One region of the Cupriavidus sp. L7L genome, then DNA from elsewhere that is predicted to be linked to it. Evidence: predicted binding sites of a transcription regulator. Region 1 holds the regulator's gene; each other region holds the start of a gene.

Region 1 (9,618 bases):
GCGCGCCTTCTCGGCCGCGCTCTTGACGAAGACGATGCGGGCCGGGCTGCTGTTGGCGGCGGTCGGGCCGAACTTCATCGCGTCATAGACCTGGTGCAGGACGGCGTCGTCCACGTGGCGGTCCTGCCACACGTTGTGGGTGCGGGCCTCGGTGAACAGTTGCGCCAGCGCGGCTTGGTCGATCTGGGACATGCGGCTCTTCCTATGCATGAAGTGAAAGAAGCGGCGATTTTACCCAAGCGCCAGGATGTGCCGTGCCAGCGTCTTTGACCAACCCGTTCAATTCTCTTGCATGTCGCCGCGGGCCGGTGCCGGCGCGCTGCTGCGCCGTGTCAGCCATAGCACGCCGGCCAGGATCAGCCCGCCGCCGAGCGCCTGCGTGCCGCCGATGTGCTCGCCCAGCAGCAACGCCGCCAGCAGCACCGTGACCACCGGCTCGAGCGTCGACAGCATCGAAGCCTGCGCCGCGCCAAGCCGCTGCAGCCCGGCGAAGAAGGTCAGGATCGCCAGCACCGTCGACAGCAGCGCAATCGCCGCCAGCGCCAGCCAGCCGCCGGCGCTCGCCGGGAACTGCGGCGGCACGCCCGCGCCAAGGCGCAGCAGCCCGACCGCACCGTAGACCAGCGCGGCCGCGCTGCAGATCACCGTGGTGGTGGCGATCGGGTTGACACCGGCGGTCACGCGCGCGCCGACGGTGATGTAGACGGAATAGATCACCGCCGCCGCCAGCCCCAGCGCGATGCCCAGCGGCGAACCCTCGCCGCCGCCGACCGTCAGCCCGGCCCCCACCGAGCACAGCACCAGCGCGATCACGGCCGCCGTGGTCAGCCGCTCTTTCAGGAACACCGCGGCCAGGATCGTCACAAACAGCGGGTACAGGTACAGCAGCAGCGCCACCAGGCTGGCCTGCGCATGGTTCAGCGCACTGAAAAAGCAGAACGACTGGCCCACATAGCCAATGCCGCCCATCGCCGCCAGCGCCAGCACGCGCCGCCACGGCGGCAGGCCGATGCCGCGCGTGCGCATCACCCACGCCAGCGCCCCCGCCGCCAGCACGAAACGTACGAGCAGCAGGCCATAGACGTCGGCACCGGCCGCATAGGCAAAGCGCGCAAAGATCGCCATGGCGCCGAAGGCGCTGGCCGACACCGCGATCAGCAGCACCCCGGTGAGCATGGCGCGGGCCTGTTCGTGGGCGGTGGCGGAGGCGGTCATGAAGATGGCGGGAAGTCGGCGATCCCGCATTCTACTTGGCGCCGGCGGCGCGCCAGCGCTCGCCGCGCCCCTCGTTTACAATGGCGCCACCATGTTTAATCCCTCACGAGAAGAAGTCCGCCGTTTCTTCTGCGAAGCCTGGCAGAAGCAGATCGCGGGCAGCGTGCTGACGCCGCTGGAAGTCATTGCCGTCGACTGGATCGGCGAGCATCCCGAGTACCACGACCTGCTGCGCGACACCGAAGGCGCGCTGACGCAGGACTACACCCCCGAGCAAGGCCAGACCAACCCGTTCCTGCACCTGGCGATGCACCTGTCGATCTCGGAACAGGTTTCCGTCGACCAGCCACGCGGCATTCGCGAGGCTTATGAGGCGCTTGTACGCCGACTCGATTCGCCGCACGAAGCCCAGCACCAGGTGATGGAATGCCTGGGCGAGATGCTTTGGCAGGCGCAGCGCAGCGGCCTGCCGCCGGACGGCGAACAATACGTCGACAGCGTGCGCCGGCGCGCGATGCGCTGAGCCCGCCACGCTAGCAGGCTGCTGGCAGCCTGCTAACCGTCTCTAACGGTTGCGTACATTTCGTCACAACCCGCTTTCTACCGCGTGGTAGGCTTTGCGGGTTCCGAAATTTCCCGCTGCCGCAGCGCGCCGTCCAGCCGCGCCCGCGGTGCCCAGCACCATGTCCCGATTGACCCTGCCCCGCCGGCTGGCACCTGCCAGCCGCGCCGTCGCCCCCCTTTGCCTGTCACTGGCGCTGGCTTTTCCTCTGGCTACCCACGCCGGCGTGGCGCTGCTGCAGCCGCCACGCGTGATCGACGGCAACCAGCCCCTGACGCTGACGCTGGTGGTCAGCGCCGACGGCGCGACGCGCCGTTACCGGATCCCCGATACCCTGGAAGTCACCGCGTCGAGCGAAATGCAGGCGCCGGTACGGCTGGTACTGTGGCGCGAAGTATCCGGACCCGCCATGGTCAACCTGCGCCGTGGTGAGCACCGCGCCATCCGCTACACCGCGACCCTGCCGCCGCAGTTGCGCGGCCAGGTGCGGCTGGATGCGACCGGCATCGACGCCGCGCCGGTGGTGGTCACGCTGAACCGGCTGCCGCAGCCGGGCGAGGCCACCACCGCCGCCCCGCCCGCGGTAGCGGCTACGCCCGGGGCCGCTGGCGAAGCCGCGGAGACGGCCCCGGTTCCCATCACGCCGGTGACCAGCGCAAGCGCCACCGCCCCGGCGCCGGCGGACCTGCGCGACAGCGCGCGCCTGTCGTTCTACGACCCGATGTACTTCATCGTCGGCGCGCACGATGGCGCCAACGCGAAGTTCCAGTTCAGCTTCAAGTACCGGATCTTCGAGGGCGAGGATCCGGCATCGAAGAGCCTGTTCGACAACCTCTACCTCGGCTTCACCCAGTTCTCGCTATGGGACCTGTCTGAGCAGTCCAAGCCGTTCCGCGACACCAACTACCGGCCGAGCCTGTTTTACTACCTGTCGGATACCGGCGTGCGCAACCGGGCCATCAGCCGGCTGTCGCTGGCGGCCGGCGTGGAGCACGAGTCCAACGGCCGCAGCGGCGACGAGTCGCGCAGCATCAACACCGTGTTCGTCAAGCCGACGTTCTACATCGGCGACCAGAACGACTGGCACTGGCGCGTCGCGCCCAAGCTCTATGCCTACGTGGAAAAGGGCGACAACCCTGACATCGCCCACTACCGCGGCTATATGGACCTGGGCATCGCGTATGGGCGCCCGGATTCATGGGAGTTTTCCGCCACGCTGCGCAAGGGCACGCGCAAGTGGTACGGCAGCGTCGATGCGCAGGTCACCTATCCGCTGGCGCGGCTGCTGCCGGGTACCGCGGGTTACCTGATGGCGGGTTACTTCGTCGGCTATGGCGAAAGCCTGCTCGACTACAACCACAAGCTGCCCTGGCAGTTCCGCATCGGCTACGCGCTGTCGCGCTGAAGGCCTGATGCCGCCTGGCTGGCCGGTTCACCCCGCCAGCGGCTTGCCGCCCGCCTTCAGCCGGGCATTGGCGACCGCGGCGGCAAACTGGCCGTGGCCATGCCAGCCGGTGGCACGGCCGAGCTTCTTGCCGTTCTGGAAGAACATGAACACCGGGATGCCGTGCAGGCCGAAGCGCTTGCCCAGTGCGGGGTGCTCATAGACATTGGCATGGAGCCAGTGCAGGCCGAGTGCCCGGATCGGCTCGGGATTGGCGAGCATGGCTTTCTTTGCCATCTCGCAATTGAAGCAATCCACGCCCCAGAAGAACACGCACACCAGCGCATCGCCGGCCTGCGCGATCGCGGCGTCGATGCTGGCGTCGTCGACCTGGCGCATGCCGAAGGCCTCGAAGGCGCGATGGTCGAGGTGGGGGGCCGCGGCCTGGTCCGCGGATGGTGCGCCGGCCGGCGATTCGCTTGACATGATTCGCTCCCGCAAAGGCAAGAAAGCAAAACGCCCGGGCCTGGACGGCACCGGGCGCAGCCTCAGCCGCTAAGCAGTCCGGCTTACTTCGGTGCCGCCACCGTCACCAGCGCCGGGCGCAACACGCGGTCGGCAATGGTATAGCCGCGCTGCAGCACGGTGACGACGGTGTTGGGTTCCTGGTCGGCCGGCACCATCGAAATGGCCTGGTGGCGGTGCGGGTCGAACTTCTCCCCGACCGGGTTCAGTTCCACGATCTTGCCGCGCTCGAACGCGGCTGCCAGCTGGCGCGCAGTCAGTTCGACGCCTTCGCGCAGCTTGGCAATATCGCCGGAACCGTCAGCCAGCGCGGCCTGCAGGCTGTCCATCACCGGCAGCAGGTTGTCGGCGAAGTTCTCGATGGCGAATTTGTGGGCCTTGGCAACGTCTTCCTGCGCCCGGCGGCGGATGTTTTCGCCCTCGGCGACCGCGCGCATGTACAGGTCGTAGTGTTCACGCGCCTTGGCTTCCAGGGCGGCCAGCTGGGCCGCCACATCCTCCACGGCGGCAGCCTCCGGCGCGGCGGTCTCCTGCGCGGCAGGGGCGCTGGCTTCGTCGTTGGGCGTCGGGTTGGATGGCGTCTGCTTCTGTTCTTCCATGTCGATCCGTATCAATGCATTGGCGCGGCCGTCCGTGGGTACGGCCGCGGTGGGTCAATCGGCGTGTTTAGCGGGCAATTGGTGGCGTCGCGCCGGATTTCAAGAGTGGCGCCGGCGAGACGCGGAAACAAGCGGTTACAAAGGCGTGAGTTATGCAATTGACGCCTTATTGCCTTGCTGCACTGCACTCACTAACATTCTCTTACGAAAAATGACAAAAATGCCGGGGGCCTGGAGATGGTTCATTTTTGTGCCTCTTCCGAAAGGTTGGCCATGCATAAGCTGCCAGTCGTGACGCTCTGCCTCGTGGCCGCCCTGGCGGTCATGACCGCCTTTATCTGCCTGTCAGACGCCTTCTCCCCGCGCGATACCGAGTATGGCAGTGGCAAGGCGGTGTTCAAGCACTACATCGTTCCTATCATCAGCCAGGAAGTCTCGCAGGAATAAGCGCCAGCGCAACTTTCCGGCACACACGCTCGCACCGCGGCGGCCCCGGCATTGTGCCGGCGCCGCCGCGTGTCGTTCCTGCCAGCCTCAGTGCCGGAAGTCATCGATGCGGCGGCGGTCGCGCTTGGTCGGGCGCCCCTGCAACTGCGCGGCGGGCTCCGGCTGCAGGCGGCGCCGCTCGGCCTCGGCCTGCCGGCGTGCCTGGCTGTCGGCACTCTCTTCATACAGCGTCTGCGCCACCGGTGCCGGTCCGCGCGCCGGGGCAATGCCCTTCACCTGCAGTTCCCAGCGCTGCTGGTGCGCTTCGAGCGCGACCTTGTCGCCGGGCCGCACTTCGCGCGAGTTCTTGACCAGTTGGCCGTTGACGGTCACCTTGCCCCGCTCCACCGCCTCGGCCGCAAGCGAGCGCGTCTTGAAGAAGCGCGCGCACCATAGCCATTTGTCGATGCGCTGGCGCGCATCCGCTTCAAAATCCACGTTCATGCTGCGGCTCCCCGGGTCTGCGCACGCGAGCGACGCGCTTCCAGCTCATGCGGGTGCGGCGTGTTGAGCGGCCATCCCTGCAGGTGCTGCAGGGCAATCTCCGCCATCGCCGCCACCCACGGCGCCGCGTCGTTCATGCAAGGAATAAAGTGGAAATCCTTGCCGCCCGCGACCTTGAACTCGGTCTGCCCTTCCATCGCGATTTCCTCGAGCGTCTCGATGCAGTCCGCCGGGAAACCCGGGCAGAACACATCGACCCGGCCGGCGCCAACCTTGCCCAGCTCCGCCAGCGTCGGGGCCGTGTACGGCTGCAGCCACTCCGCCTTGCCAAAACGAGACTGGAACGTCACCTGATATTGCCCCGGCTGCAAGCCCAGCGCGTCGCCCAACAGCCGGCCGGTCTTCAGGCACTCGCAGTGATACGGGTCGCCCAGCTCGAGCGTGCGCCGCGGCACGCCGTGGAACGACAGGATCAGCTTGTCGCCGTGCGCAAAATCGGGCATGCCGTGCCGTGACCAGTAGGCCCCGACCTGCTGGTGCAGCGCCGAGATATAAGCGGGGTGGTCATGGAAATGTTTGACCAGCCGCAGCTCGGGCTGGTTGCGCCATTGTCCCAGCACGCGGAACACTTCGTCGAAGGCGGTGGCGGTAGTGGTGCCGGAGTACTGCGGATACATCGGCAGCACCAGCACCTGCTCGCAGCCCTGGCGGCGCAGCGCTTCCATCACCGAGGCGATCGACGGGTTGCCGTAGCGCATGGCGCACGCCACCGTCACCTCGTGGCCGTTCTGGTTCAGCAGCCGCTGCAGCGCATGGGCCTGGCGCTCGCTATAGACCAGCAGCGGCGAGCCGGTCATATGCGCCTCGCGCAGCCAGATCGACTCGTACTTCAACGCCGACGCACGCGAACGCAGCGGCAGGATCACGCCATGCAGCAGCGGCAGCCAGGCGGCACGCGGGATCTCGACCACGCGCGGGTCGGACAGGAATTCCTTCAGGTAGCGCCCCACCGCCCTGGGCGTGGGCGCATCGGGGGTACCCAGGTTGACCAGCAGGATCGCCGTGCGCGGCGCCTGCCCGTGCTGGTAAACCGGTTCGGGTGAAAACGTCATGTCGCTTCCGGGTTGGCGCGCGGCCGGCAACGCGCCATGGCGGCGCGCCAGCGCAGGTGGCGCTCGGTAGGAATGGGGCAGCTTGTCAGACCGGCCAGCCGCGTCACTGGTTCTGGCTCAGCGCGCTGGACAGCAGCCGCGCGGTGATGTCTACGATCGGGATCACGCGCTCGTATGCCATGCGTGTCGGGCCGATCACGCCGAGGGTGCCGACGATCTGCCCGTCGACCTCGTACGGCGCGGTGATGACCGCCATGTCTTCCAGCGGCACCAGCTGGCTCTCGCCGCCGATGAAGATCTGCACACCCTGGGCGTGGCTGGAGACATCGAGCAGCTGCAGCAGGCTGGTCTTGTGCTCGAACACGTCGAACAGCCGGCGCAGCTTGTCCATGCTGGAAGACAGGTCTTCCACTTCGAGCAGCTTGCGTTCGCCGCTGATATAGACGTGGTCGTCTTCCTCGTCGTCGGCCACGCTGCCGGCCTCGACCGCCGCCTGCATCAGCTGCGACATGTCGCGGCGCAGGTCCTGCAGCTCGACGCGCAGGTGGCTGCGCACGGCGTCGAAGCTCATGCCGGTGTAGTGCGAGTTGAAGTAGTTGGCGGCCTCGATCAGTTGGGCCGGGGTATACGACAGCTCGGTCTGGATGATCCGGTTCTGCACGTCGCCCTCGGGGCTGACGATGATCAGCAGGATGCGCTTGTCGGACAGGCGCATGAATTCGATCTGCCGGAACGCCTGCGCGCGCCGGGGCGTCATCACCACGCCGGCGAAGTGCGACAGGTTGGACAGCGTGCGCGCTGCCGCCGTGATCATGCGCTGCGGACCCAGCTGCTGGGCGCCGAGCTGGCCCTGGATCTGGCCGGTCAGCTCGGCCAGTTCGGTGTTGCGCTCCAGCGGCTTGGCCGTCAGCATGGAATCGACGAACAGCCGGTACCCGCGCGGCGTCGGGATGCGGCCGGCCGACGTGTGCGGGCTGGCGATAAAGCCCATTTCCTCCAGGTCGGACATCACATTGCGAATGGTCGCGGGTGACAGGTCCAGCCCCGAGAATTTCGACAGGGTGCGGGACCCGACCGGCTGGCCTTCGGCGATGTAGCGCTCGATCAGGGTCTTGAGCAGCGTTTTGGAACGTTCATCCATGATGCCCCGATTTTACGCAAGTTTTAGACCTTCTGGCGCCCCGCCTGGGTTGCGGCGCCGGCGCCTGCTGGCAACGGCAGCGGCGGTATGGTCTAATCCCGGCATGTCCGCCCCCCCGAGAGCCAGCGCCTTGCGCACTTCGTTCAACACCGTCGCCCTGGTGGGCCGCTACTCGACTGCCGGCATCGAAGGACCGCTGGAGGAGATCGCCTCTTATATCCTGCGCAACGGCCAGGATGTGGTGTTCGAGCGCGAGACCGCGCTGGCCACCGGGCTGACCGCCTACCCTGCCCTGTCGGCCGAGGAAATCGGCCAGCACGCCGACGTGGCGGTGGTGCTGGGCGGCGACGGCACGCTGCTGGGCATTGCCCGCCAGCTGGCCGGGTACGACGTGCCACTGATCGGGGTCAACCACGGGCGGCTCGGCTTCATGACCGACATCGCGCTGGAAGACGTGCACACGGTGCTGCCCGACATGCTCGACGGCCGCTACGAGGCCGAGAACCGGCTGCTGCTCGAATCCCGCGTGGTGCGCGACGACAGCGTCATTTTTTCGGCGCTGGCGCTGAACGACGTGGTGGTGAACCGCTCAGGCATTTCCGGCATGGTCGAGCTGGCGGTGTCCGTTGACGGCAACTTTATGTACAACCAGCGTTCGGACGGCCTGATCGTGTCGACCGCGACCGGCTCGACCGCCTACGCGCTGTCCGCCGGCGGCCCGATCCTGCACCCGACGCTGTCGGGCGTGGTGCTGGTGCCGATCGCCCCGCACGCGCTGTCGAACCGCCCGATCGTGCTGCCGCACGATGCCGAGGTCACCATCGAAGTGGCCAGCGCGCGCGACGCCAGCGTCAATTTCGACATGCAGTCGCTGACCTCGCTGCTGCCCGGCGACCGCATCGTGGTGCGGCGCTCGGAGAAGAGCATCAACCTGCTGCACCCGGTGGGCTACAACTACTACGCCACGCTGCGCAAGAAGCTGCACTGGCACGAATACCCGTCCGAAGACAACCGCCTCTGAGCCGCCCCCAGAGCCCGAGCTAGCCACCCCGATCCTACGCCAGCCCGACTTTCCGGACCGATCCCACTTTCGCCACGATCCGCCACGATGCTGCGCAGCCTGTCCATCCGCGATTTCGTCATCGTCGACACGCTCGACCTCGATTTCACCCCTGGCTTCACCGTCTTTACCGGCGAGACCGGCGCCGGCAAGTCGATCCTGATCGACGCCCTGGCCCTGGTGCTGGGCGAGCGGGCCGACGCCGGCATCGTGCGCGAAGGCGCCGCACGCGCCAGCATCAGCGCCACCTTCACGACCCACCCGGCGCTCGACGCCTGGCTGGCCGAGCGCGAGCTCAATGCCGAAGACGATGACGGCGCCGGCGCGGTGCTGCTGCGGCGTACGGTCGATGCCGGCGGCCGCAGCAAGGCCTTTATCAACGGCGCCGCGGCCACGCTGGCGCAGCTGCGCGAAGTGGGCGACCAGCTGGTCGACATCCACGGGCAGCACGCGCACCAGCTGCTGCTGCGCCCGGACGCGCAGCGCCTGCTGTTCGACGCCCACGCCGGGCTGACCCAGCAGGCCGGCGCGGTGGCCGAGGCCTGGCGCGCGTGGCGCGCCTGCGTGCGCCAGCGCGAGGCGGTCGAGCACCAGTCGCGCGAGATGCAGCTCGAGCGCGAGCGGCTGGAGTGGCAGGTCGGCGAGCTCGACAAGCTCAACCCGCAGCCGGGCGAATGGGAAGAGATCCAGGCCGAGTACAACCGCCTGTCGCATGCCGCCGGCCTGATCGACGGCAGCCGCGCGGCGCTGGAGGCGCTGTCCGAAGCCGACGGCTCGGTGCTATCGGCGCTGAACACCATCGTGCACCGGCTGCAGCAGCTGGCCGACGTCGACCCGGCGCTGCGCGACGTGCTGGCCGCGCTCGAGCCGGCCCAGGTGCAGGCCGAGGAAGCCGCGCATTCGCTGACCCGCTACGTCGACCGGCTCGAGCTGGATCCCGAACGGCTGCAGGCCGTCGAGGAACGCATGCAGGCGCTGCACGCCACCGCGCGCAAGTACCGCCTGCCTCCCGAGCAGTTGCCCGATGAGCTGCTGGCGCGCCGCCAGCAGCTCGACGACCTGCAGGCCGCGCAGGACCTGAACAAGGTGA
Region 2 (9,618 bases), on a different contig from region 1:
GCGCTTTGCATTCCTGAACGCGATGGCGTCGCCCGTGATCAGCCTGCTGCGGCCGGTCTCGCCGCTGGCGTGGCTGCCGATCGGGCTGCTGCTGTTCAAGGCTGCCAACCCGGCGGCGATCTGGGCCATCTTCATCTGCTCGATCTGGCCGATGGTGATCAACACCGCGGTAGGCGTCACGCGCGTGCCGCAGGACTACCTGAACGTGGCGCGCGTGCTTGACCTGTCGGAATGGAAGGTGTTCACGCGGGTGCTGTTTCCCGCGGTGCTGCCCTACATGCTGACCGGCGTGCGGCTGTCGATCGGCACGGCGTGGCTGGTGATCGTCGCGGCCGAGATGCTGACCGGCGGCACCGGCATCGGCTTCTGGCTGTGGGACGAGTGGAACAACCTGAAGGTCGAGCACATCGTGATCGCGATCTTCGTGATCGGCATCATCGGACTGATGCTCGAGCATGCATTGCTGGCACTGGCACGGCGCTTCAGCTACGGCGCCAACTAAGAGCGAGGGAGAGACGCCATGGACAAGTTCGTCAGCATCGAGAACGTCGGACAGACCTTCAAGACGCGCAAAGGGCCGTTCGTCGCCCTGCGCGACATCAACCTTCAGATCGCCGAGGGCGAGTTCATCACGCTGATCGGCCACTCCGGCTGTGGCAAGTCCACGCTGCTGAACCTGATCGCGGGGCTGGCCACGCCGACCACCGGCGCGCTGATCTGCGCCGGGCGCGAGATCGCCGGACCCGGGCCGGAGCGCGCCGTGGTGTTCCAGAACCATTCGCTGCTGCCGTGGCTGACCTGCTTCGAGAACGTCTACCTGGGCGTGGAGCGTGTGTTCGGTGCCAGCGAAGGCAAGGCTGAACTGAAGACGCGCACGCACGAGACGCTGGCGCTGGTGGGCCTGACGCACGCCGAGGGCAAGTATCCGCACGAGATCTCCGGCGGCATGAAGCAGCGCGTCGGCATTGCCCGCGCGCTGGCGATGGCGCCCAAGGTGCTGCTGATGGACGAACCCTTCGGCGCGCTCGATGCCCTGACCCGCGCACACCTGCAGGACGAACTGATCAAGATCGTGGCGCGCACGCGCAGCACGGTGGTGATGGTCACGCACGATGTCGACGAGGCCGTGCTGCTCGCCGACCGCATCGTGATGATGACCAACGGCCCGGCCGCCACCATCGGCGAGATCCTCAGGGTGGACCTGCCGCGCCCGCGCGACCGCGTGGCGCTGGCCGACGACAAGGACTACCACGCCTGCCGTACCGCGGTGCTGGACTTTCTCTACCGCAAGCAGCGCAATCCCGCGCTCCAGGAAGCAGCCTGAGCGTGCTCCCCGCCGTCGCGCTCGTCCGTGGCAACGGGCGGCGATGGGCGCGACGGCGCTGCTCCGCTATCATGAACCCAGAACAGACTCCTCCCCCAAGCCGCCATGACCACGCCAGCCAACCCGTTTTCCGCCGCCCGCTATATCAAGGAAGTCGGCCGTGGCGTCAACGGCGCGCGCGCGCTGCCGCGCGACGACGCCAAGACCCTGTTCGACGCGATGCTGGCTGGGCGCGTGTCCGACCTGGAGCTGGGCGCGATCCTGATGGCCTACCGCATCAAGGGCGAGGCCCCGCACGAACTGGCCGGCATGCTCGAGGCCGCCCATGCGCACTGCCAGCCGCTGCCCGCGCCGCCCGAGCGCCAGGTGGTAGTGATCCCCAGCTACAACGGCGCACGCAAGCAGCCAAACCTGGTGCCGCTGCTGGCGCTGCTGCTGGCTCGCGACGGCATCCCCGTACTGGTGCACGGGACGCGCGTCTTCAATGACCGCATCACCAGCATGACCCTGTTCGAGGCGCTGGGCATTCCCCTGTGCGCCAGCACGGCCGAAGCCTCGGCACGGCTGCGCGAGACCGGCGGCGACGGCCCGCTGGCGGTGCTGCCGGTCGATGTGCTGTCGCCGGGCCTGTCGCAGCTGCTGGAGCGGCGCACCGTGATCGGCTTGCGCAACTCGTCGCATACCGTGGCCAAGATGCTGCAGCCGGTGGGCGAGCACGCGCCGGCTGAAGGCTTGCGGCTGTATAGCTATACCCACCCGGAATACCGCGAGACGCTGACCGACTATTTCTCTCACGAGCCGGCCAACGTGCTGCTGGCACGCGGCACCGAAGGCGAAGTGGTGGCCGATGCGCGCCGCAGCGGCCGCATCGACTGGCTGCATGAAGGGCACCAGCAGACGCTGGTCAATCCCTCCGGCGGATCGCTGGCCGAAGTGCCGGATCTGCCGCCCGGCAATGATGCCGGCCTGACCGCGGCATGGATCCGGCGCGTGCTCGATGGCGCCGTGCCGGTGCCGGCGCCAATCGCCACGCAGGTCGAAGCCATCCGCGAGTGCCTGAAGCTCGGCACCCGCGTCACCTGGGCCAGTCCGGTCTAAACGCGCGGTCTGAGCGCGGTCTGAGCGCGGTCTGAGCCCGGACCGCCCGGTTCAGGGCTTGCGCGCGGGCAGCGGGATGCGCTCGCGCTCGTCGCCCGGCACGCGCGGAAACTGGTCGTCCTCCCAGCGTCTGGCAGCGGACTCGATGGCTTCCTTGCTGCTGGCCACGAAATTCCAGTAGATGAAGCGGCGGCCGTCGGTCGGGTCGCCTCCCAGCAGCATCACGCGCGAAGGCGCCGTCGCCATCAGCAGCGCCGGCTGCCCGGGCGTCAGCACCACCATGTGCTCGGCCGGCAGCGGCTCGCCGTCCAGCGACACCGCGCCGTCCACCGGGTAGATGCCGCGCTCGGCATGGTCGGCGGGGATCTCCACGCTCGCGCCCGCATCCAGCTCGATCGCCACGTACAGGGTGCGGCTGAAGACCTTGACCGGCGAAGTCTTGCCGAAGGCATCGCCGGCGATCACCACCATGCGCACCCCCGGCCGCTCGATGCGCGGCAGCGTTGCAGCGGGATGGTGGAAGAAGGACGGTTCGTCGGTCTCGTGCGACTGCGGCAATGCCACCCATGTCTGGATGCCGTGCAGGCGCGCGCCGTCGGCGCGCGCGGAATCGGGCGAGCGCTCCGAATGGACGATGCCGTGGCCGGCAGTCATCCAGTTGACGTCGCCCGGCCGGATCGCCTGCTCGCTGCCGAGACTGTCGCGGTGAATGATCTCGCCTTCGAACAGGTAGGTGACGGTCGCCAGCCCGATATGCGGATGCGGGCGCACATCGGCACCCTCGCCCGGCGGCATCTGCACCGGCCCCATATGGTCGAAGAAGATAAATGGCCCGACCGTCTGGGTCGCAGCGGCCGGCAGCAGGCGGCGCACGGTGAAATCGCCCAGGTCGCGCACATGCGGTTTCAACAAGTGTTCGATAGCAGACATAGCTCCTCCGGAGTATGAGAGATCGGCAAGCGTGCCAGCTTGCCGCCGCTTGCGTCGAGTGTAGCCGCTGGCGCAACAAATCATTCCACTGGCATGCAGAACCGGCGGGCACACATTCGCTCTAACACGAGTGTACCCAGCCACGAGTATCCCCGACGCCGCCTCATAGCGTTATTGCTATTCTATGCGGCGAGTCAATCGACGGGAACTATCAAGACCGTTGGGACTCCAATTAGCACTCACCCGGATGGAGTGCTAAGATGTGTTGCAGTGCCGCCGCCGTTCCCACAAGGACGTGCGGGACATGACCCGGCAACCCAACCGCCGGATGCGAAAGGAGCGATTGAGTGAACGCAGTCTTGTCTGCCGAACAAACCCTGACGACTAGCCGTCTGCCGACGGCGCCCCGTAGCGGGAGCAGCTTTGCGCTGACCTTCCCGGCGACCGTGGGCAATCTCGACAGCTATATCCAGGCTGTCCACCGAATTCCGTTGCTGACCGCGGAGGAAGAGCAGCGCCTGGCGCGCGATCTCCGCGATAACGATTCCGTCGATGCCGCCCGCCAGCTGGTGATGTCCCACCTGCGACTGGTGGTGTCGATCGCCCGCCAGTACCTGGGCTATGGCCTGCCGCACGCCGACCTGATCCAGGAAGGCAATATCGGCCTGATGAAGGCCGTGAAGCGCTTCGATCCCGAGCAGGGCGTACGCCTGGTCTCGTATGCGATGCACTGGATCAAGGCCGAGATCCACGAGTACGTGCTGAAGAACTGGCGCATGGTCAAGGTGGCAACCACCAAGGCCCAGCGCAAGCTGTTCTTCAACCTGCGCAGCCACAAGCAGGGTTCGCACACGTTCACGCCGGAGCAGGTCGAGGCAGTCGCGCGCGAGCTGAACGTGAAGCCGGAAGAAGTAATGGAGATGGAAACCCGCCTGTCGGGCGGCGACCTCGCGCTGGAAGGCCAGGTCGACGACGGCGAAGAGGAATTCGCCCCCATCGCCTACCTGGCTGACAACCACAACGAACCCACGCGCGTGCTGGAAGCCAAGCGCCAGGACCGCATGCAGGTCGAAGGCCTGGAAGAAGCGCTGGGCCGGCTGGACGAGCGCAGCCGCCGGATCATCGAGGCGCGCTGGCTGAACGTGGCCGACGACGGCTCGGGCGGCGCCACGCTGCATGAGCTGGCCGCCGAGTTCGGCGTCTCGGCGGAGCGCATCCGCCAGATCGAAGCCGCGGCGATGAAGAAGATGAAAGGGGCGCTGCAGGCATTTGCCTGATGCCGGGCACCCATGCAAAAAGCCGGTCCAAGTGGACCGGCTTTTTTTTGCCTGCGATCGCAGCGGTGCGACGTTATGCCGCACCGTCAGGCGTCAGGAAAGCAGCTGCTTCAGGTCGTGCGCGATCGGCTCCGGCCCCTGGCCGTGGCGGATGAACAGCCGCAGCCGGCCTTCCGGATCGAACACATAGCTGCCCGCCGAGTGATCCACCGTGTAGTTGTTGGGCGAGCTGCCCGGCACCTTGGCGTAGAACACCTTGAAGTCCTTGGCCAGCTTCTGCAGCGCGGCGTCGTCGGCCGGGCGCAGGCCCAGGAAGCGCGGGTCGAATGCTGGGACGTACTGCGCCAGCAGCGCCTGCGTGTCGCGCTCCGGATCGACCGTGACGAACAGCACCTGGACGCGGTCGGCATCGGGGCCCAGCTGCTCCATCACCGCCTTGAGCTCGGCCATGGTGGTCGGGCATACGTCGGGGCAATGGGTATAGCCGAAGAACATCACCACCGCCTTGCCCTTGAAGTCGGCAATGGTGCGGACTTTGCCATTGTGGTCGGGCAGCGAGAAATCCTTGCCGAAATCCGCCGCGCCGCTGATATCGACATTGCGGAACGACGCCTTCTGCTGGCCGCAGGCTGCCAGCGCCAGCGCGAGCGCGGCAACCAGGGAAAAGCGGCGGAAGGCTGAGAACAGGCCGGAAGCGGGTCTGGGCATGCGCGAAAGCTTGTGTGGAACGATCAGCAATGGAAAGGTCGGCGAAAGCACCCAGTATCGCCGATGGCGCCGCCGCGCTGCGCCGGCCGCGACAAGATGACGCAGCCCGCAGCGTGGCAAGGCCGGTCAGACCTGCGGCACGAACTTGAAGTAATGGTCGACCAGCAGCGCCGCGAACAGCAGCGACAGGTACAGGATCGAGAAGCGGAAGGTGCGCTGCGCCAGCTCGTCCGAGTAATTGCGGTACATCTTCCAGGCATAGGCCAGGAAGCCGCCGCCCAGCGCCAGCGCGGCCACCAGGTAGATGTAGCCGCTCATGCCGTAGACGAACGGCAGCAGCGTCGCCGCGATCATGATCAGCGTGTACAGCAGGATATGCAGCAGCGTGTAGCGCTCGCCGTGGGTGACCGGCAGCATCGGCAGGCCCGACTTGGCATAGTCGGCGCGCCGGTACAGCGCCAGCGCCCAGAAGTGCGGCGGCGTCCACGTAAAGATGATCAGCACCAGGAACCAGGCCTCGGCCGGCACTTCGCCGGCGACGGCGGCCCAGCCCAGCGCCGGCGGCATAGCGCCGGACAGCCCGCCGATGACGATGTTCTGCGGCGTGGCCGGCTTGAGCAGGATGGTGTAGACCACCGCATAGCCCAGGAAGGTGGCGAAGGTCAGCCACATCGTCAGGTCGTTGGCGAACTCGTGCAGCATCCACATGCCAGCGCCGCCAAGGATGGCGGAGAACACCAGCGTCTGCGGGGTGGTGATCTCGCCGGTGGCGGACGGGCGCCAGGCGGTGCGGCGCATCAGCGCATCGATCTTCTGCTCGACCAGGCAATTGATGGCAAAGGCGGCGCCGGCAAGCAGCCAGATGCCTGCGGCACCGCCGATCAGCACGCGCCACGGCACCATGCCGGGCGTGGCCAGGAACATGCCGATGATGGCGCAGAAGACTGCCAGCTGCGTCACGCGCGGCTTGGTCAGGGCGGCATATTGCCGGGCCAGGTGCCGTATCCGGCTCAGCTTGCCCAGTGAATGAGGGTGTGTAGCGGTAACCACGGAAGGGGTCTTGTCTTTCATGTGGCGCGGGCGGCGTTCGGCATGGCTTTGGGGGCGCCGGCGGCCCGGGTCGCGAGCCCTATATTGTAGTGGAGGCGGACCAGCAGCAGCAGGAGCACCGCCGCGCCGCCGTTGTGGGCGACCGCCGCCACCAGGGGCCAGTCGAACACGATATTGGACATCCCGGTGGCCAGTTGCAGCACCAGCATGCCGAGCAGCCAGCCTGCCTGCCGGTGCAGCCCCTCCAGCCGGCGCGCACGCAAGCCGAACCACGCCAGGTAGCCCAGCACCACGAATGCAAAGCCCCGGTGCACCCAGTGGATCGCAACCAGCGCAGCGTGCGGGATGTAGTCGCCAGCGGCCGTCATGCCAAGCTGGCGCCACAGCGTGAAGCCGTGCCGGAAGTCCATCTCGGGCACCAGCTGGCCGTTGCACAGCGGGAAATCCGTGCAGGCGAGCACCGCGTAGTTGGTGCTGACCCAGCCGCCCAGGAAAATCTGGATCACCAGCAACAACAGGCCGATGCGAACCGGCCAGTGCAGCCGCGCCGCCTCGGGTACGACCGGGTGCGGCGGGTCGCTGCGCGAGCCCAGTTGGATCAGCGCGGCCAGCAGTGCCATGCCCAGCATCAGGTGCGTGACCACGATGATCGGCTGCAGCTTCATGGTCACGGTGAACGCGCCGAATGCGCCCTGCACGCACACCAGCACCAGCACGCCGGTGGCGAACCATGGCGATTGCTTCAGCTCGCGGCGCTTGACCCATGCCAGCACCATCAGCGCGATGATCAGCACGCCCACCGCCATGGCGAAGTAGCGATGGATCATCTCGATCCACGCCTTCATCAGCGTCACCGGACCGCTGGGCAGCGCGGTCTCGGCCGCCCGGATCGGCTCCATTGCGGCATGCGGGTTGGAGTGTCCATAGCAGCCCGGCCAGTCCGGGCAGCCCAGGCCGGAGTCGGTCAGCCGCGTGAAGCTGCCGAACATGATCAGGTCCAGCGTCAGGAAGGCGGTGATCCAGACCAGCTTGCGGTATTTGTTGCGATCGCCCTTGACCAGCACGTAGCTGAGCGGCAGCAGTGCGATCAGGACGCCGATGACGGCCAGTTGCAGCAGCATGCCCTTCCCCTTAACCGATGCGCGAGACCTTGAGCAGCTTCTTCAGGTCGCCGCTCAGCTTCTTGGGGTCCGGATCCTGCGGGAAGCGCATCATCAGGTTGCCGAGCGGATCCACCAGGAAGATGGTGTCCTCGGCACGCTTGCCCGGCTCGGCCGGCAGCCATTGCTGCGCCACCTGGTGGTCGATGCGCAGGAAGCGCACGCCGGCGTAGGGCCCGTTGTAGGCGGTGCTCAGGCGCTCGTCGATCTTGCCGTCATCGGTGATCAGCCACACCGGCACGATGCGCTCGCGGTCCTGGCCTTGCCCGGCGCGGATCTGGCGGATGGTGAAGAGCTTCTTTGCGCAGGCCTCGTCGCACGCGGACGGATCCGCCGTCACCAGCAGCCACTTGCCGCGGTACTGCTCCAGCGGCACGGCGTTGCCTTGCTCGTCGGTGACGCGCACCGGCGGCATCGGCCGTTGTGGATCGACCAGCGCGCCGTAGTTGGTGGCGCCGCCCCTGGGCTTGATGACGTAGTAGGTGAAATAGGAGGCGATCACCGGCGAGGCGCACACCAGCAACAGCATCAGCATCTGCAGGCGGCCACGGCGCGTGCGCGCGTCGATGCGGGGATCCTGCGGCGAGGCCGACATCGCGGGAGGCCCGACGGGTGCCGGGGCGGAGTCTTGCTGTGACATGGGAGTACGTCTGTCCTTTTTCATCTGCAGTCAGGCCCGTCCGGGAACCTGCCCCGGTCGTGCTGCCATCCGTTCATGCGTTGTTGCGGGCCGCGGACGCTACCGCGCGCCGGCGCGCGTGCCAGCCCAGCACCGCCACCAATACCACCGTCAGCGCAGCCAGGCCGAACCACTGGAAGGCATAGCCATAGTGCCGGTCCGCGCCCGCATCGGCCGGCGCCCAGTCGCGAGCGAGGCCGTCGCCGGTATCGCTGCGCTGCGCGACCACCAGCGGCTGCAGCGCCAGCCCGGTTTCGGCGGCGTAGTCGGCGATTTCCAGGTTCTGGCGGATCCTGCTGCCGGCCTCGGCGCTGGCCGCTTGGCCCAGGCCATAGACCCGCGGCACGGCCGCCAGTGCCGTGCCTTCGATGGTCACCTCGCCGTCGGGCGTCGGAAAGGGCGCGATCCGGGTGCGGTCCTGCGCATCGCGCGGCAGCCAGCCGCGCAGCACCAGCACCGCCCGCGTGGCGCCGGCACCGTCCTGTGCCGGACTAATCACCAGCGGCGTGACCACCAGGAAGCCGGCACGGCTGTCGCCGCTGCGCCCGCCGGCGCCGTGGGGGCGATTATCCAGCAATACGGTGCGGGCCGTGTCGAACCGCCCCGTGACCCGCACCCTTCGATCCGTCACAACTTGTGACAGCGGCGCGGTGCCCAGTTCCACCGGCGGCTGTGCCGCCAGTGCCTGCAGCCGCGCGGCGCGCGCCTCTTTCTCGTGCGCGCGGTTGAGCTGCCAGTTGCCAAGCGCAGCGGTCACGGCAATCACCACCAGCGCGGCGGCCAGCGGCAGCACGCCGAGTAGGCGGCCTGCCTTCATTGCGCCGACATGCCCGGCGGCATGCATGCGGGGCCGGTGCGATAATGTGCCGCACCGTCATCCATCGCGGCCACTACTACGAGACTGCGGCAAGCTCCGCTGCCAACCCGCCCCGCCATGCGCTTCGTCATCATCGTCGCCTTCATCCTGATCATCGCCAGCCTGGCCTCCGCCCTGTTCTTCATGATGCGCGACCGCGGCAAGACGCCCAACATGATGCGCTCGCTGATGCTGCGCGTGGGTTTTTCGGTGGCGCTGTTCCTGTTCATCCTGTTCTCGAGCTGGATGGGCTGGATCCACAGCACGGGCATCCGCATGGCGCCCTGACGGACCGCATGGCTTGAGGCCAATGCAAACGACAAACGCCGCAGGCTGCCGGGCCTCCTGCGGCGTTTCTCTTTTGCGTTGGCGCCGGCACCCCGCTGCGGGGCGGCCGGCGGGTATGGCAGCTTACAGCCAGTACACCACGACGTAGAGCAACAGCCACACCACGTCAACGAAGTGCCAGTACCAGGCGGCGCCTTCGAAGGCAAAGTGGTGATCCGGCGTGAAGTGGCCCTTGAGCACGCGGCCCA
Region 3 (9,618 bases), on a different contig from region 1:
AGCGTTACAGATTTGACTCATACCTTCGGCGGCAACTTAGCATCTCGTGGTCAACCGTAGTTCGATAGCCCGATCATCTTCACGTCCAGCGGCATGCGTCGGTCCAGCCTCGTGACACATGCACCTCCTGTCAAACCGGCGTTCCCACACCCCAAACAAAAACCCCCGCGGATTCACACCCGCGGGGGTTTTTGCTGTGACAGCCTGCCAGCCCGGGTTATGACACCCCGCCAGCAGTCGGTCGGCACAAATTACATCATGCCTTCCATGCCGCCCATGCCGCCCATGCCGCCCGGCATTGCCGGAGCCGACTCTTCCTTCGGCGTTTCGGCAACTGCGCAGTCCGTGGTCAGCATCAGCGAAGCCACCGAAGCGGCGTTCTGCAGTGCGGTGCGGGTGACCTTGGTCGGGTCCAGCACGCCCATTTCGACCAGGTCGCCGTACTCGCCCGAAGCAGCGTTGTAGCCGTAGTTGCCCTTGCCTTCGATGACCTTGGCAACGACCACCGAAGCTTCTTCACCAGCGTTCAGCACGATCTGGCGCAGCGGCTCTTCCATGGCGCGCAGCACGATCTTGATACCGGCGTTCTGGTCGGCGTTGTCGCCGGTCAGTGCCGAGATCGCAGCGCGGGCACGCAGCAGGGCCACACCGCCGCCGGGGACGATGCCTTCTTCCACCGCAGCGCGGGTGGCGTGCAGGGCGTCTTCCACGCGGGCCTTCTTTTCCTTCATTTCGACTTCGGTGGCAGCGCCAACCTTGATCACGGCAACACCGCCGGCCAGCTTGGCCACGCGCTCTTGCAGCTTTTCACGGTCGTAGTCCGAGGTCGCTTCTTCGATCTGGGCGCGGATCTGCTTCACGCGGCCTTCGATCGCACCTGCGTCGCCGGCGCCGTCGATGATGATGGTGTTTTCCTTGCCGATCTCGATGCGCTTGGCCTGGCCCAGGTCGTTCAGGGTAGCCTTTTCCAGCGTCAGGCCGATTTCTTCAGCGATGACGGTGCCGCCGGTCAGGATGGCGATGTCTTCCAGCATGGCCTTGCGGCGGTCGCCGAAGCCCGGGGCCTTGACGGCGGCGGTCTTCAGGATGCCACGGATGTTGTTGACCACCAGGGTCGCCAGGGCTTCGCCCTCGACGTCTTCAGCGATGATCAGCAGCGGGCGGCCAGCCTTGGCCACTTGCTCCAGCACCGGCAGCAGGTCGCGGATGTTCGAAACCTTCTTGTCGAACAGCAGCACGAACGGGCTGTCCAGCTGGACAACTTGCTTTTCCGGGTTGTTGATGAAGTACGGCGACAGGTAGCCGCGGTCGAACTGCATGCCTTCCACGACTTCCAGCTCGTCGGCCAGCGACTTGCCGTCTTCGACGGTGATCACGCCTTCCTTGCCGACCTTGTCCATGGCTTCGGCGATGCGCTCACCGATCGAGGTGTCGCTGTTGGCCGAGATGGCGCCAACCTGGGCGATTTCCTTGCTGGTGGTGGTGGGCTTGCTGACCTTCTTCAGCTCTTCCACGGCGGCGGCGACGGCCTTGTCGATGCCGCGCTTCAGGTCCATCGGGTTCATGCCGGCGGCAACGAACTTCATGCCTTCGCGCACGATCGACTGGGCCAGCACGGTAGCGGTGGTGGTACCGTCACCGGCGTTGTCGCTGGTCTTGGAAGCCACTTCCTTGACCATCTGGGCGCCCATGTTCTGCAGCTTGTCCTTCAGCTCGATTTCCTTGGCCACGGACACACCGTCCTTGGTCACGGTCGGGCCGCCGAAGCTGCGCTCCAGCACCACATTGCGGCCCTTCGGGCCCAGGGTCACTTTAACGGCGTTGGCGAGGATGTTCACGCCTTCGACCATCTTGGCACGTGCGGCGTCGCCGAACACTACGTCTTTAGCTGCCATTCTTGAAATCTCCTGAAATCTGTACGGGTGGCGGTCAGTTGGTGATTACTTGTTCACCACGGCCATGATGTCTTCTTCGCGCATGACCAGCAGTTCCTGGCCTTCCACCTTCACGCCCTGCCCGGCATACTTGCCGAACAGCACGCGGTCGCCAACCTTGACGTCGAGGGCGATGTTGTTGCCCTTGTCATCCTTCTTGCCGGGACCGACTGCCAGCACTTCGCCTTGATCGGGCTTCTCGGCAGCGTTGTCGGGAATCACGATACCGGACGCGGTCTTGGTTTCGTTGTCCAGACGCTTCACGATCACGCGGTCGTGCAGAGGACGCAGGTTCATACGGACTCCTAGATACAAAAGTGAGTGTTTAATCACAATCGGCCGGCTACCGAGGCGACGGCCGTCTGATATTTTCAGGTGTCGCAAGGGGCACAGAATGCTGTTAGCACTCACCCCCGACGAGTGCTAATTATAGGGACGGGGTATGGCCATTTCAAGACAGCGGCCAAATGGGGGTTTTCCCGGACGGAGGGAATTTGAGGTGGGAGCGGCGGGAACGGCGGGTCTCAACAGTCCCGGGGGCAACGGGTGGCAAGCCTTCAGGCCGTCAGGTGCTTGTCCCGTGCCATGGAAAGCGGAGGGAGGACAGCCATGGCTTCCTCCAGCCTCTGAACCAGCGCGGAACTTGCCGGGCGCAACGGCAGGCGGTAGATCAGGCCGACGCATTAAATCGATATCGAAAACCGGCGGCATCAAAACCAGCGGCGCCGGCAAGGCGCGCTCAGAACGTCTTGGTCAGGGAAGCCCATGCGGTGCCACGGCCCATGTAGCGGCCCTTGGCATTGGTGTACACCGCCTTGTCGGCATTGTGTCGATATAGGCCACAGCCAGCGCGAGTCCCTTGCCCAGGTCCTTGGTCAGGCCGATCTTCCAGTCCACGTACGAGGCATTGGCGACCTGCACCTTCTGGTAACCCAGGTGGGCGTTCAGCGTGAGGTCCCAGACATCGAGCGGCACGATGGCGGTCAGGTCTGCATACCAGCTGTGCTTCGTTGCACACAGGCGGGACGATCCCGCACGCAGCGAAATCGTCCCGCATCACCGGCACCGTGCTACTGCCGTGCCATGGCATCCAATGCAAGGTTCAGCTTCAGGACATTGACGCCTGGATCGCCCAGCACCGGCAGTAGCGGCGTGTCCGTGTTGGCGGCAACCAGTTGCTTCACCTGTTCAGTCGGTATCCCCCTGGCGCGCGCGACGCGCGCCACCTGGTATTCGGCGGCCGCAGGGCTGATGTGCGGGTCGAGCCCGCTGCCGGATGCCGTGACCAGGTCCACGGGCACCGGCGCCTGGTTGTCCGGATCCACGGCGCGCAGTGCGTCGAGGCGCGCGCGTGCGGCATCGGTCAACGCCGGGTTGGTAGGACCGAGGTTCGAACCGACCGAAGCCGCGGCGTTATACGGCATCGGCGCCGTGGCCGACAGCCGGCCCCAGAAGTACTTCGGGTCGGAGAACGGCTGGCCGATCAGTTCCGAGCCAAGCGTGCTGCCATCCTTTCCGATCAGCGAGCCGCCGGCCTGATGCGGGAACACGGCCCTGGCGATTGCCGTGATCACGCCGGGATACAGCAGGCCGGTCACCAGCGACAGGCCGACGAACGCCACCAGCATTGGCCGCAACAGGCCGCCCTGCACCGGAGCCGGCAACGGCTGCCGGGATTGCACTTGCGTATTCATGAATGCTCCGAATCGTTGGAGAGAAAATCAGACCCAGCCGAACAGGGCCAGGATCATGTCGATCAGCTTGATGCCGGCAAACGGCACCAGGATGCCGCCAACACCGTAGATCAGCAGGTTGCGGCGCAGCAGTACCGCGGCGCCGAGCGGCCGGTAGACCACGCCCTTGAGCGCCAGCGGAATCAGCACGACGATGATCAGCGCGTTGAAGATCACCGCGGACATGATGGCCGACGCCGGCGTGGCCAGCCCCATCACATTGAGCAGGTTGAGCTGCGGATACGTGGTGGCAAACGCCGCGGGAATGATCGCGAAATACTTGGCGATGTCGTTGGCCACGCTGAAGGTCGTCAGCGAGCCGCGCGTCATCAGCATCTGCTTGCCGATCTCGACGATCTCGATCAGCTTGGTCGGGTTGCTGTCCAGGTCCACCATGTTGCCGGCTTCCTTGGCCGCCTGCGTGCCGCTGTTCATCGCCACGGCCACGTCGGCCTGGGCGAGTGCGGGAGCGTCGTTGGTGCCGTCGCCGGTCATCGCGACGAGCCGCCCTTCGGCCTGGTACTGGCGGATCAGCTTGAGCTTGGCCTCCGGCGTGGCTTCGGCCAGGAAGTCGTCGACGCCTGCTTCTGCCGCGATCGAAGCCGCGGTCAGCCGGTTGTCGCCGGTGATCATCACGGTCTTGATGCCCATTTTGCGCAGCTCGCCGAAGCGCTCGCGGATGCCGGTCTTGACGATGTCCTTCAGTTCGATCACGCCCAGAACGCGCACCGAATCGCCGTTGGCGTCGGCAACCACCAGCGGCGTGCTGCCGGCGCGCGCAACCTCGTCGACCGCCTGCAACACCGCGTCTGGGAACTTGCCGGCGCGTTCCGTGACGTACCGGCGCACGGCATCGGCGGCGCCCTTGCGCACGTGGCGTTCGCCGCCGCCGTCGCGCAGGTCCACGCCGCTCATGCGCGTCTGCGCGCTGAATGGCACGAATTCCGGCTTCAGGCTTGCCATCGCCGGCGCGGCCAGCCCGGGCAGCTGGCGTGCCAGTGTGATGATGCTGCGCCCTTCCGGCGTTTCGTCGGCCAGCGACGACAGCCACGCCGCTTCCGCGAGCTGCAATGGCGATACGCCGGGCGCCGGGATAAAGCGCGAGGCCTGGCGGTTGCCATGGGTGATGGTGCCGGTCTTGTCGAGCAGCAGTACGTCCACGTCGCCGGCGGCTTCCACCGCGCGGCCCGAAGTGGCGATCACGTTCGCTTCCATCATCCGGCTCATGCCGGCCACGCCGATCGCGGAAAGCAGCCCGCCGATCGTGGTCGGGATCAGGCACACCAGCAGCGCCACCAGCACGGTGATCGTCACCGGCACGCCCGCCTTGGCCGCCAGCACGCTGTAGAGCGAGAACGGCTGCAGCGTGGCCGTGGCCAGCAGCAGGACAACGGTCAACCCGACCAGCAGGATCGTCAGGGCCAGCTCGTTCGGCGTCTTCTGCCGCTTGGCGCCCTCGACCATCGTGATCATGCGGTCGATGAAGCTTTCGCCCGGGTTGGTCGTGATGCGCACCACGATCCAGTCGGACAGCACGCGCGTACCTCCGGTCACCGACGAAAAGTCGCCGCCAGACTCGCGGATCACCGGCGCCGATTCGCCGGTGATGGCGCTTTCGTCGACCGAGGCCACGCCGTCGATCACTTCGCCGTCGCCGGGGATCATCTCGCCAGCCTCGACCAGCACTACATCGCCGCGTCGAAGCGCGGTCGCGGGGCGCGCTTCGGTGGCGCTTCCGCGTTTGCCGTCCTTTAGCACGCGTGCGGTCACCGTGGTCTTCAGCCCACGCAGCGCCTCGGCCTGTTGCTTGCTGCGGCCCTCGGCGAGCGCCTCGGCAAAGTTCGCGAACAGCACCGTGAACCACAGCCACACCGATACCGCCAGGATGAAGCCGGCGGATTCGCCGCCCGCTGCCGGCGCCGCCACTGCCTTCAGGAACAGGATGGTCGTCAGGATGCTGCCGGCGTAGACCACGAACATCACCGGGTTGCGCAACTGGTCGCGCGGCGACAGCTTGCTGAAGGCCGCAATCAGCGCGGGCTTCACCAGCTCCGGCGCGAACATGCTGCGCGCGGGCGGGCGATGATGGTGGGAACCGGGTTGCCGGTCCGACACCGGTGCGCTCTTCACCTGGGGCGTGTTGGAGGACGATGCGCCGGTCCTGTTGGCGCTGCCCTTGGCCACTGGGGCCGTCGATTCATGTTGCATGGTTTCTCCGCAATCCGCTAGAGACAGCGGCACCTGCATTGGCCGGGCCATGCAGGGGCTGAACTGGTGGGAATGCTCGCTATGTCTTCGTCAGTGATCGATCTACTTGGCTGCCGTTGCCGTCACCGCGCCCTGCAGTTGCTCGGCGACTGGACCCAGCGCCAGCGCCGGGACATAGGTCAGCGCGCCGACCAGCAGTACCGTGCCCACCAGCAGCACGACAAACAGCGGGCCGTGCGTCGGCATGGTGCCGCCGCTGGGCGGGATACGCTTCTTGGCCGCCAGCGATCCGGCCAGCGCCAGGACGGGGATGATGATCCAGAACCTGCCGAACCACATCGCCGCAGCCAGCAGCGTGTTGTAGAACGGCGTGTTGGCGGAGAGGCCCGCAAAGGCGCTGCCGTTGTTGTTGGCCGCCGACGAGAGCGCGTACAGGATCTCCGAGAAGCCGTGCGTGCCGGGGTTGAACACACCCGCGCGTCCCGCCTCGGCCATCACCGCCACCGACGTGCCGAGCAGCACCAGCAGCGGCGTGACCAGGATCGCCACGGCCACCATCTTCATCTCATAGGTTTCGATCTTCTTGCCGAGATACTCCGGCGTGCGGCCGATCATCAGCCCGGCGATGAACACCGCCAGCACGGCGTAGAACAGCATGCCGTACAGGCCCGAGCCAACGCCGCCGAACACGACTTCGCCCAGTTGCATCAGCAGCATTGGCACCAGCCCGCCGATGGCGGTGAAGGAGTCATGCATGGCATTGACCGCGCCGCAGGATGCCGCGGTCGTGATGGTGGCGAACAAGGCCGAGGCAGCGATGCCGAAGCGTGTTTCCTTGCCTTCCATATTGCCGCCGGCCTGCAACAGCGAACTGGCATGGTCGAGCGGCAGACCCGACAACGCGGGATTGGCCATCTGCTCGGAGATCGCCGCAACGCAAGCCATCGCCACGAAGATGACCGTCATGGAGCCCAGCACGGCCACGCCCTGCCGCCTGTCCCCGACCATCTCGCCGAAGGTGAAGCACAGTGCCGCCGGGATCAGGAAGATCGCCAGCATCTCGATGAGGTTGGCCAGGGCATTCGGGTTCTCGAACGGATGCGCCGAGTTGGCATTGAAGAAGCCGCCGCCGTTGGTGCCGAGCATCTTGATGGCTTCCTGCGAGGCCACCGGACCCATTGCCAACGTCTGCTTGTCGGTCTTCAGGTCTTCCGTCACCGGCATGCCTTGCGCATCGAGCACCGGCTGCCCGGCCGCGTCGACCTTCGGCTGGCTGTATTCGACTGGCGTGACCAGGCTCACTTCCTTGTAGGCATCGAAGTTCTGGATCACGCCCTGGCTGACCAGCGCCAGCGCGATCACCGTCGCGATCGGCGCCAGCACGTACAGCGTGACCCGGGTCATGTCGGCCCAGAAATTGCCGATGGTGGCGGCGCTCTGGCGCGCAAAGCCGCGAATCAGCGCAAACACCACGGCGATGCCGGTGGCCGCGGACAGGAAGTTCTGCACGGTGAGCGCGAGCATCTGCGTCAGATAGCCCATGGTCGACTCGCCGGCATAGCCTTGCCAGTTCGTATTGCTGACAAAGCTGATGGCCGTGTTGAAGGCCGAGTCCGGCGTGACCGCGCCGAAGCCTTGCGGGTTCAGCGGCAGCATGCCTTGCACGCGCTGCAGCGCATACACCGCCACCACGCCAAGCAGGTTGAACGCCAGGACTGCGATGGTGTACTGCTTCCACCCCATCCCGGACTCGGCACGCACGCCACCCAGGCGATACAGCAGCCGTTCCAGCGGACGGCCCCAGGCGGTCAGCGAATAATTGCCGTCCTCGACAGCGCGCCGGATATAGCGTCCGAGAGAAGGCGCGCATGCCAGCAGGACGGCGAGATAGAGGACCAGCAGGCCCACGAATTGGGAGGACATCAGAATTTCTCCGGCCGGAACAACGCAATGAGGAGGTAGACCAAAATGGCAACGGCCAGCGCGCCGCTCAACAGATCCGTCCAGCTCATCACAGCCCCCTGTCCGTTGCGCTGTTCTTGCCCAGCACCTGGTGGTGCGAGCCGGCATGTTCGCCGCCCGCGGAAGACTTCGGTGCAAGCACAGCGCAAAGCCCCAGCAGGGCCGCGCTCAGCACTGCAAAGCAGATCAATACGATCAAGTAGATCCCGTCCATGACAAAGCACCTTTGAATGGTTTCGGCTTGCAGCTTAGCGACGGGGTCGTAAAAACCGGGTAGAAAGGTGACGGGTGCGTGTAAAGAACGCATAAAGATTCGTTCGGCCGCGATGGCAACCAGATCGCCCGGCACGCCTACCGTGCCCTAGCGTTGTGCTCGGACTCGATGCACGGGACCAACCCCGGTTGTTTGCGGACCTTGGCGCGCTTGCCGCCCGCTCACTGCTGGCGGCGGCCCTTGCGCCCGCCGCCGCCGCGGTCTCGCCCAGTCGCACCATCAATTCGACGAACGCGCGCAGGTGCAGCGGCTTGTCGGCATCGCGCGGCGCTGCAAAGTGGCGTCCGGCGCTCTCCATCCGGCGTTTGTTGCGGCCAGGCATCAACGCGGCCATGTAGGAGTAATGCCGGCACCGCATCAGCGCGCGACTGACAGCGCAACACGGCCCCGCTGCCTAGACTGAGGGCTACCGCTGCACTGCCGCCACGGTGGCGATGCGCGGTCCCAGCCGCGCCGGACCCCTCCACTGCCGGCGCGTCCGACAACAACTCTGGAGGTTTTCCATGGATCCGAAACAGCCCGCTCGCCTTCCCAAGATCGTCGGCGCGATTGCCGCCGGCCTGGCAGGCCTCAGCTGTGCCACCGTTTTCGCCCAGACCACGGCCGCGCCCGCGGCACCCCCGGCCGGCGCGCAAGGCGTGCCGCCCGGCATGACCCAGATCGAGCCGCCCAAGGACCCGCTGGTCGAGCGCCGCGAGGCACGCAAGCGCGCCTCCGACGAATACAAGGCGAAGAAGAAGGCCGCCAAGGGCGAGTACAAGGAAGAAGTCGGCGAGGCCAAGCAGGAGCGCAAGGTCGAGAACAAGGCCGCGGACGCCGCGGCCCGCCAGGAAATGGCAGCGCCCAAGCAATAGCGCGATCACGCAAGCCGCGAATGAGATCGATGGCCGGCGCAAGCCGGCCATCTTCTTTCCTGTCTCAACGCGTTCCTACTACTCTGCCCATGTCTGCGCTTCCTGCAGGCTGCGTACTGCCTCCCCGCTCTCGAGTCGCGCGCTTGCAAGTCCACGCTTGCAAGTCCATATTCCGCGCCTAGACTCCATATGGGCAAACCGCGCGCTTGCTTGCGCGGCTTGCAATCCCCGCCATGTCCGCTGTCCGCCCTTCCCGCTGGTTGGCAGGCCTGCTTGTGTCCGGCCTGATGGGCGCGTTCAGCCTTTGCGGACCTGCTGCCGTAGCCCAGCAAAAACCGCCATCGCAAAATCCGCCAGCCGCTGCGTCGGCCCCTGCCGCTACCGCTGCGACAGGCCAGGCAGCTCCCGCGAAGCCGCGCGGACTGAGCCTTGCCAACAAACCCCGTACCGGCGACTTCGACGTGATGCTCAAGAGCCGCGTCATCCGCGTACTGGTGCCATACAGCCGCACGCTTTACTTCAGCGACAAGGGCCGCGAGCGCGGGCTGACCGCGGAGCTGGTGCGTGACTTCGAGCGCTATCTGAACAAGAAGTACGCCGACCAGCTCGGCAAGCGCCCGCTGACCATCATCATCATCCCGACCACGCGCGAC

The links. Region 1 encodes HrcA, which represses chaperone genes, less so after heat shock. Its sites were predicted from a motif close to TTAGCACTCNNNNNNNNNGAGTGCTAA; they were not measured.
Region 2: rpoH (RNA polymerase sigma factor RpoH) is a predicted target of HrcA. The motif match lies at 3,585-3,611, and genes of this name have one in related genera.
Region 3: groES (co-chaperone GroES) is a predicted target of HrcA. The motif match lies at 2,335-2,361, and genes of this name have one in related genera.

What each region holds. Positions count from the first base shown of each region.
Region 1 covers NZ_SMNY01000044.1:34,047-43,664, forward strand. Annotated here, with positions in the region: gene E1J61_RS30430 (malonic semialdehyde reductase) at 1-192, opposite strand, end outside; gene E1J61_RS30435 (DMT family transporter) at 280-1,215, opposite strand; gene E1J61_RS30440 (DUF1841 family protein) at 1,307-1,738, shown strand; gene E1J61_RS30445 (phospholipase A) at 1,899-3,182, shown strand; gene E1J61_RS30450 (co-chaperone YbbN) at 3,210-3,647, opposite strand; gene grpE (nucleotide exchange factor GrpE) at 3,731-4,285, opposite strand; gene E1J61_RS30460 (hypothetical protein) at 4,559-4,732, shown strand; gene E1J61_RS30465 (RNA-binding S4 domain-containing protein) at 4,820-5,215, opposite strand; gene hemH (ferrochelatase) at 5,212-6,327, opposite strand; gene hrcA (heat-inducible transcriptional repressor HrcA) at 6,431-7,468, opposite strand; gene E1J61_RS30480 (NAD kinase) at 7,572-8,489, shown strand; gene recN (DNA repair protein RecN) at 8,577-9,618, shown strand, end outside.
Region 2 covers NZ_SMNY01000009.1:75,363-84,980, reverse strand. Annotated here, with positions in the region: gene ntrB (nitrate ABC transporter permease) at 1-502, shown strand, start outside; gene E1J61_RS08330 (ABC transporter ATP-binding protein) at 521-1,324, shown strand; gene ybiB (DNA-binding protein YbiB) at 1,430-2,422, shown strand; gene E1J61_RS08320 (pirin family protein) at 2,474-3,352, opposite strand; gene rpoH (RNA polymerase sigma factor RpoH) at 3,700-4,629, shown strand; gene E1J61_RS08310 (SCO family protein) at 4,723-5,337, opposite strand; gene cyoE (heme o synthase) at 5,464-6,408, opposite strand; gene E1J61_RS08300 (heme A synthase) at 6,405-7,508, opposite strand; gene E1J61_RS08295 (cytochrome C oxidase subunit I) at 7,519-8,187, opposite strand; gene E1J61_RS08290 (SURF1 family protein) at 8,261-9,043, opposite strand; gene E1J61_RS08285 (twin transmembrane helix small protein) at 9,161-9,370, shown strand; gene E1J61_RS08280 (cytochrome c oxidase subunit 3) at 9,494-9,618, opposite strand, start outside.
Region 3 covers NZ_SMNY01000009.1:493,909-503,526, reverse strand. Annotated here, with positions in the region: gene groL (chaperonin GroEL) at 252-1,895, opposite strand; gene groES (co-chaperone GroES) at 1,941-2,231, opposite strand; partial or broken gene E1J61_RS10210 (TorF family putative porin) at 2,674-2,945, opposite strand; gene kdpC (potassium-transporting ATPase subunit KdpC) at 3,005-3,628, opposite strand; gene kdpB (potassium-transporting ATPase subunit KdpB) at 3,656-5,731, opposite strand; gene kdpA (potassium-transporting ATPase subunit KdpA) at 5,978-7,798, opposite strand; gene kdpF (K(+)-transporting ATPase subunit F) at 7,798-7,887, opposite strand; gene E1J61_RS10185 (hypothetical protein) at 7,887-8,186, opposite strand; gene E1J61_RS10180 (hypothetical protein) at 8,615-8,965, shown strand; gene E1J61_RS10175 (transglycosylase SLT domain-containing protein) at 9,199-9,618, shown strand, end outside.